DNA from 3 places in the Streptomyces sp. NPDC004111 genome. Region 2 is predicted to be linked to each of the others. Evidence: riboswitches for the same ligand, from Rfam matches in the RefSeq annotation. Region 2 holds a riboswitch; each other region holds the start of a gene.
The links. A riboswitch is a leader RNA that binds a small molecule or an ion and turns the genes downstream of it on or off. The one in region 2 is predicted to bind thiamine pyrophosphate.
Positions count from the first base shown of each region.

Region 1: linked by a shared signal. The riboswitch ahead of thiC (phosphomethylpyrimidine synthase ThiC) and the one ahead of thiO (glycine oxidase ThiO) in region 2 are both predicted to bind thiamine pyrophosphate.
Region 3: linked by a shared signal. The riboswitch ahead of thiM (hydroxyethylthiazole kinase) and the one ahead of thiO (glycine oxidase ThiO) in region 2 are both predicted to bind thiamine pyrophosphate.

Region 1 is NZ_JBIAMU010000032.1:41,617-43,875, reverse strand. Features, by position in the region: gene thiC (phosphomethylpyrimidine synthase ThiC) at 1-852, opposite strand, end outside; TPP riboswitch at 845-980, opposite strand; gene ACFYVL_RS41190 (YibE/F family protein) at 1,054-2,259, shown strand, end outside.
Region 2 is NZ_JBIAMU010000012.1:104,987-107,245, forward strand. Features, by position in the region: gene thiS (sulfur carrier protein ThiS) at 1-114, opposite strand, end outside; gene thiO (glycine oxidase ThiO) at 111-1,301, opposite strand; TPP riboswitch at 1,299-1,411, opposite strand; gene ACFYVL_RS23555 (hypothetical protein) at 1,510-1,896, shown strand; gene ACFYVL_RS23560 (NAD(P)/FAD-dependent oxidoreductase) at 1,964-2,259, shown strand, end outside.
Region 3 is NZ_JBIAMU010000001.1:399,316-401,574, reverse strand. Features, by position in the region: gene thiE (thiamine phosphate synthase) at 1-2, opposite strand, end outside; gene thiM (hydroxyethylthiazole kinase) at 222-1,052, opposite strand; TPP riboswitch at 1,046-1,175, opposite strand; gene ACFYVL_RS01765 (FKBP-type peptidyl-prolyl cis-trans isomerase) at 1,236-1,613, opposite strand; gene ACFYVL_RS01760 (TetR/AcrR family transcriptional regulator) at 1,902-2,259, shown strand, end outside.

The DNA of each region.
Region 1 (2,259 bases), on a different contig from region 2:
GTCCACGCCCTGCTCGGCCTGCTCGATGACGGTGTCCTTGTAGATCTCCCAGGTCAGGTCCTCGGCACGGCCGTCGACCTTCTCCAGCGCCTGGTACAGCGGGACGGTGCCGATCGGGACCGGGGCGTTGCGCAGGATCCACTCGCGGGTGGTGTGGATATTGCGGCCGGTGGAGAGGTCCATGACCGTGTCGGCGCCCCACTGGGTGGCCCAGGTCATCTTGTCCACCTCCTCCTCGATGGAGGAAGTGACCGCGGAGTTCCCGATGTTGGCGTTGACCTTCACCAGGAACCGCTTGCCGATGATCATCGGCTCGATCTCCGGGTGGTTCACGTTCGCGGGCAGTACCGCGCGACCCGCCGCGATCTCCTCCCGTACGACCTCGGGGGAAACGTTCTCCCGGATCGCCACGTACTCCATCTCCGGCGTGATCTCCCCGCGCCGTGCGTACGCGAGCTGCGTGACGGCCTGCCCGTCGCGGCCCCGGCGGGGCTGGCGCGGGCGGCCGGGGAAGACCGCGTCCAGGTTCCGCAGGCCCCCGCGCGGGGACGTGTGCTTGATGCCGTCGTCCTCGGGGCGCACCGGACGGCCCGCGTACTCCTCGGTGTCGCCGCGGCCGACGATCCAGTTCTCCCGCAGCGGGGCGAGGCCGCGCCGTACGTCAGTCTCGATCGACGGGTCGGTGTACGGGCCGGACGTGTCGTACAGCGTCACGTCCTTCCCGTTGGTCAGGTGCACCTGACGGACCGGCACCCGGAGGTCGGGGCGCGAGCCCTCGACGTATCCCTTGTGCCAGCCGGGCTTGCGCCCGTCCTGGTCGGAGGCAGGCGTGCGTGCATCCATGGTGGTCATGAGACCTACTCCCTACGCCGGCATTACCCGGTAACAGGTTCGGCGGTCGACGCAGCCGTGTCCGTACGCATGTGTACGGAGGTCAGCGCCCTCTCAGCCCGGTGCTCCGAGCTCCCGCGTGTACAAAGGTTCGCCCTCACGCTAGCGCCACCCCGGCCGCGCTGAACAGAGGGCCCCTGCCGTTCTTGCGATGATCGGGCGGTGACCCCATCACAGCCACCCCCACAGCCGACGCCTCCGCCGACGACGCCGGGCCCGCCGCCCCCGCCTGCTCCTCCGCAGGGCCACGGGCACGGTCACAGCCACGGGCACAGCCATGCCCACGGCCCTGTGGCGCCCGTCTCCAAGCACCTGCGCAAGGTGATCGCCGCGGTGCTGATTCCTTTCGCCACGGCCGTCGTTGTCGGTCTCGCCGTGCTGTGGCCGGGGGGTGCGCCCGCGCACGAACGCACCGGCGTGGGCTTCGACCGGCAGACCGAGCAGGGCCGGGTCGTCCAGGTCGACGAGATCGACTGCAAGGAGGCCAACGTCGCCCAGCAGCCCCCGGCGGCCTCCCGGCCGGACGGCGACCCCGCGGCGAAGGCACCCGGGGGCACCTGCAAGAAGGCGTCCGTCGAGGTCGTCACCGGGGCGAACAAGGGCCGCACCTTCACCGAGATCGTCCAGCCAGGTGCGACACGGCAGTTGAAGGAGGGTCAGGGGGTGGTCGTCGCGTACGCCCCCGACGCGCCCCGCGAGCTCCAGTACTCCGTCACGGACGTGACCCGGAAGCTCCCGCTCGCCCTGCTCGCCGGCATCTTCGCGGTGGCCGTGGTGCTCGTCGGCCGGATGAAGGGGGTGATGGCGCTGATCGCGCTGGTCGCGTCGTTCGCGGTGCTGACCCTGTTCATCCTGCCCGCCATCCTCCAGGGGTCGAATCCGCTGGTCGTGGCCGTAGTCGGGGCCAGCGCCATCATGCTGATCGCGCTCTACGCCTGCCACGGGCTCAACGCGCGCACCTCCGTGGCGGTCGTCGGCACGCTCGTCTCGCTGCTGCTGATCGGACTGCTCGGCTCGCTCTTCATCGGCTGGGCGTTCCTGTCGGGCAACATCGACGACAACACGGGCCTGATCCACAGCCTCTACCCGTCGATCGACATGAGCGGGCTGCTTCTCGCGGGCGTCATCATCGGCTCGCTCGGCGTCCTCGACGACGTGACCGTCACGCAGACCTCGGCGGTATGGGAACTCCACCAGGCCGACCCGAGGATGGGCCCGCGCGCCCTCTACCGGGCCGGCATCCGGATCGGCCGCGACCACATCGCCTCCGTGGTGAACACCCTGGTCCTGGCCTATGCGGGCGCCGCGCTTCCGCTGCTGCTGCTGTTCTCCATCGCCCAGAGCAGCGTGGGTACGGTCGCCAACAGC
Region 2 (2,259 bases):
CACGCCCGCGTGCGCGCGGGTGAGCGAGGCGACGACGGTGTCGAGGGTCGTGCCCGCGGCCAGTTCCCGCCGCTCGCCGTTCACGGACACGGCCAGGGCTGTCGTAGGGCTCATGCGGGCTGCTCCTCGGGTACGGGCGAAGGCGACGGGGCCGGGGCGAACCGGCGGGGGGTGAACGGGCGTACCGCGTCGGGCAGTTCGCCCGAGGTCAGCACGTCCGCCATGGCGTCCCCGGTGACCGGCGTCAGCAGCACCCCGTTGCGGTAGTGCCCGGTGGCCAGCAGCAGACCGGGCAGGGCGGTCGGGCCGAGCAGCGGGGCGTTGTCGGGGGAGCCGGGGCGCAGTCCGGCCAGGGTCTCGGTGAGCGGGAGCTCGGTGATGCCGGGGACCAGCTCGTGCGCGTCGCGCAGCAGCTCGTACACGCCGCCCGCGGTGACGGTGGTGTCCCAGCCGAGTTCCTCGGTGGTGGCGCCGACGACCAGTTCGCCGTTCTCGCGCGGCACCAGGTAGACGTGGCTGCCGCGGACCACGGCCCGTACCGTCCGGCTGAGGAACGGCGCGTACGCGGGCGGCACGGTCAGCCGCAGCACCTGGCCCTTGACCGGGCGCACCGGCGGCAGCGCCTCGGCGGGCACCCCGGCGAGCCGCCCGCTGAGGCTCCCGGCGGCCAGTACCACCTGGTCGGCGACGATCTCGGTGCCGTCGGCCAGGACCGCGCCCGTGGCCCGCTCCCGGGCGACGGACAGCCGCTCGGCCGCCAGCCGGTACAGGGCGACCCCGGCGCGTTCGCAGGCCGTCACGAGGGCGTCGGCCAGCCGCCGCGGGTCGATCTGGTGGTCGCCGTCCACCCGCAGCCCGCCGCGCACCCCGGGGGCGAGCATCGGCTCCAGGCGGCGGCACTCGCGCCCGCTCAGCCACTCCGACTCCAGCCCGCACCGCCGTTGCAGCGCGTGCAGTTCGCGCAGGTGGGACCGGTCGTCCGCGTCCAGGGCGACGGCCAGCGTGCCGCAGGTGCGGTAGCCGGTGTCCCGGCCGCTCGCCTCCTCCAGTTCGGCGACGAAGGCCGGATAGCGGCGCGCGGAGGCGAGGTTGAGGCCGAGCAGGGTCTGCTCGCCGTAGTGGAGTTCGGTGACGGCGGCGAGCATTCCGGCCGCCACCCGGGCGGCCCCGCCGCCCGGTTCGGGGTCGGCGAGCGCGGTGCGCAGCCCGCGCTGTGCGGCCCGCCAGGCGGTGACCAGGCCGATGATGCCGCCGCCGACGACCAGGACGTCGTACGGCTGCCTTCCGACAGAGGTGTGCATGGGCGTCCAGCCCCTCCCTTCGCCGGCATGACCCGGATCAGGTTCGTACGGTCGGAGGCGGTGGCAGCCTCCCTCTCAGCCCGGTCCGCCGGGCTCCCGTGAGTGCGGTCTTCTGTTCTGCCGGGGCTACCGCGAAGGGTCCCCCGGGGGTGGTTTACGGTGGCCAGCCTAATCCTTGGCTTCAACAAGCTGTAAGGGAGCGTCCCCCGTGCCCCGTTCGCTCGACGGTCTCCTCCTCGCCCCGGTCGCCGACCAGGCCCCCGGGCAGGTCGGCACCCGTACCCGGTTCACGTACCACGAGCGGGACGGCCTGATCTGGGCCGACTACGCGGGCGGCGACGTCGTGCGGGGACATCTGGTGGGCACGCGCGCGGGGGACCGCCTGGACTTCCGGTACGTACAGCTGAAGACGGACGGCACCACCTCGTCCGGCCACTGCCTTTCCACGGTCGTACTCACGGCCGACGGCAGAGTTCGGCTGGAGGAGAGCTGGGCATGGGAGTCACAGGAGGGCAGTGGGACGAGCACGGTCGAGGAACTCCTGGTCGGGGACGCCCCGGCCGGAGGGGACCCGGCCGGGGGCCCACTGTCCTGACGGAGCGTCAGATAACTAAGGTGGTCGGGTGAGCGAGCAGAAGCGAATCGTCGTCGTCGGCGCGGGCATGGCCGGGGTGCAGACCGCGGTGGCCCTGCGCGAGCAGGGTTTCGACGGAGCCCTCGTGCTGATCGGCGCCGAACGGCACCGGCCCTACGACCGGCCGCCGCTGTCCAAGGCCGTCCTGCTCGGCAAGGCCGACGGCTCGGCCTTCGAGGTCGACTTCGAGGCGCTCGGCGTCGAACTGCGGCTGGGCTGCGAGGTGACCGGCGTGCGCCCGGCGGACCACGAGATCGACACCCTCACCGGCCCCCTCGCGTACGACAGCCTGGTCCTGGCCACCGGCGCCGACCCCATCACCCT
Region 3 (2,259 bases), on a different contig from region 2:
ATGGAAAGGGGTCCTTGAAGGCTTCCCGCGCCGGGCGGGCGGGACGGGGGAGGTGCAGGGCAGAGGAGGGCGCCGGCATGCAGAGGCCCGGGAACCTCCACGGGGGAGGGAGCGGGTACCGGAGCCGAGTGCGGGATCGCCGCGAACGGGGTCCAGGAGCGGGCCTGTCCAGCGGGGACCGGGACGACCACGCGGTACGGAACCCCGCAGTCCGCTGGCTCTCAGCGCAGGTTGACGGCCTCGGCGAGCCGGTCCGGGCCGAGTTCGTACAGCCCGTCGATCAGCGCGACCGCGAACGTGCCCGGTCCCGCCGCGCGGGTCGCCGCGTCCTCGGCGGCCACCGTGAGCAGAGCGGTCGCGGCCGTGGCGGCGAGCAGCGCGTCACCGGTGACGGCGGTGCAGGCGGCCACCAGGGCGCCGAGCGCGCAGCCCGTTCCCGTCACCAGGGACAGCAGGGGGTGCCCGTTGGCCAGACGTACCACGCGCGTACCGTCCGTGAGGACGTCCACCGGACCGCTCACCGCCACCGCGCACCCGTAGCGCCGGGCCAGCCCGGTGGCCGCTTCCAGCGCGGACTCGGGGGTGTCCGTGCTGTCCACGCCGCGCCCGCCCCGGCCGCCGTCCAGCGCCAGGATCTCGGAGGCGTTGCCGCGAACGACCGCCGGGGGCGCGCTCGCCAGCAGTTCGTGCGCGAGTCCGGTACGCCAGGGAAGCGGACCGACGGCCACCGGGTCGAGCACCCACGGCCGCCCGGCCCCGGCCGCTTCCGTGACCGCGACGCGCATGGCGTCCGCCGTCACGGAGGTGACCGTCCCGAGGTTGACCAGGACGCCCCCGGCCACCCGGGCCAGCGCCCCGGCCTCCTCCGCGCTGTGCACCATCGCGGGGGCGGCACCCACCGCGAGCAGCACGTTCGCGGTGAACTGCGAGACCACGACATTGGTCAGGCAGTGCACAAGGGGTGCGGAGGTCCGCAGCGACGCGATCACGTCCGCCACGGCATCGGGGGACACGGCAGCGCCGTGCCGGGCAGGTACGGAGGCAGTACCCATCGTCAACACCCTTCCTACGCCGGCATTACCCGGTCCAGGTTCATGCGGTCGGCGAAAAGGGGAGAAAACAACTCCCGTCCGCCCTCTCAGCCCGGCTGCTCCCGAGCTCCCGCGGTGGTCGACACGCAATGTACCTCCCCCGGGGACGGAAGCCGCCACTCGGGGTGCGGCGGCCCCGGCCCCTCAGACCACGGAGAGCAGGTCCACCACGAAGACGAGCGTGGAATGCGGAGGGATCAGCGGCGTGGGGGACTCCTTGCCGTAGCCGAGGCGCGGCGGAACGACGATCTCGCGCCGCCCGCCGACCCTCATGCCCCGGATCCCCCGGTCCAGGCCCTTGACGGCCCGGCCGCCGCCGACCGCGAACTTGAACGGCTCGTCCCTGTCCCAGGAGGCGTCGAACTCCTTCCCGGACGCGAAGGCGACCCCGACGTAGTGCATCCGCACGACCCGTCCCGGCTTCGCCTCGGGCCCGTCCCCGACGACGAGGTCCCGGACGGTCAGCTCCTGGGGCGCGTCGCCCTCCGCCCGTACGATCTCGGGCTTGGTCGGTTCGGTCATCGCGGCCTCTCGGTCGTCGCAGCCCCGTCGCTCAGCGCCGGAATCCCTCGTACGGAACCCCTCGGAGGGAGTTCCCCGTACGGAATCCCCCGTGCGGAACGGCCGGGCGCATGGTCGCTCCATGCGGTAGCTGCTCACGCTACCGAAACCGCAGGTCAGCAACCGCCGAGTGGTGCCGAACGCCGTCGGCGCGGGGGAGCGGGCCGCGGCCCGGCGAGAGCTTACGGTGGAGGCAGCGTTCACCTGGGAGGGTGATGTGCGCGTCGTGAACATCGAGGAGTGTCGCCCATGCCGCAAGGCGCCGCGTACCACCACGGGAACCTGCGGGCCGCCTGCCTGCGGGCCGCCCGCGAACTGCTGGAGGAGGACGGCAGCGCCGGCCTGTCGCTGCGTGCGGTCGCCCGACGGGCGGGGGTGTCGCCGACGGCCCCGTACCGCCACTACGCGGACCGCGACACGCTCGTCTCCGCGGTGGCGGCCGAGGGGTACCGCGAACTCGCCGAACAGCTTGCCGCGGCACACCCCGCGCCTTCGACACCGGACGACCTCGCGGCGGTAGCCGTCGTCTACGTCCGGTTCGCCCTCGACCACCCGGCGCTGTTCCGGGCGATGTTCGCCGAGCCCTGCGACCCGGCCGGCGAGGAGC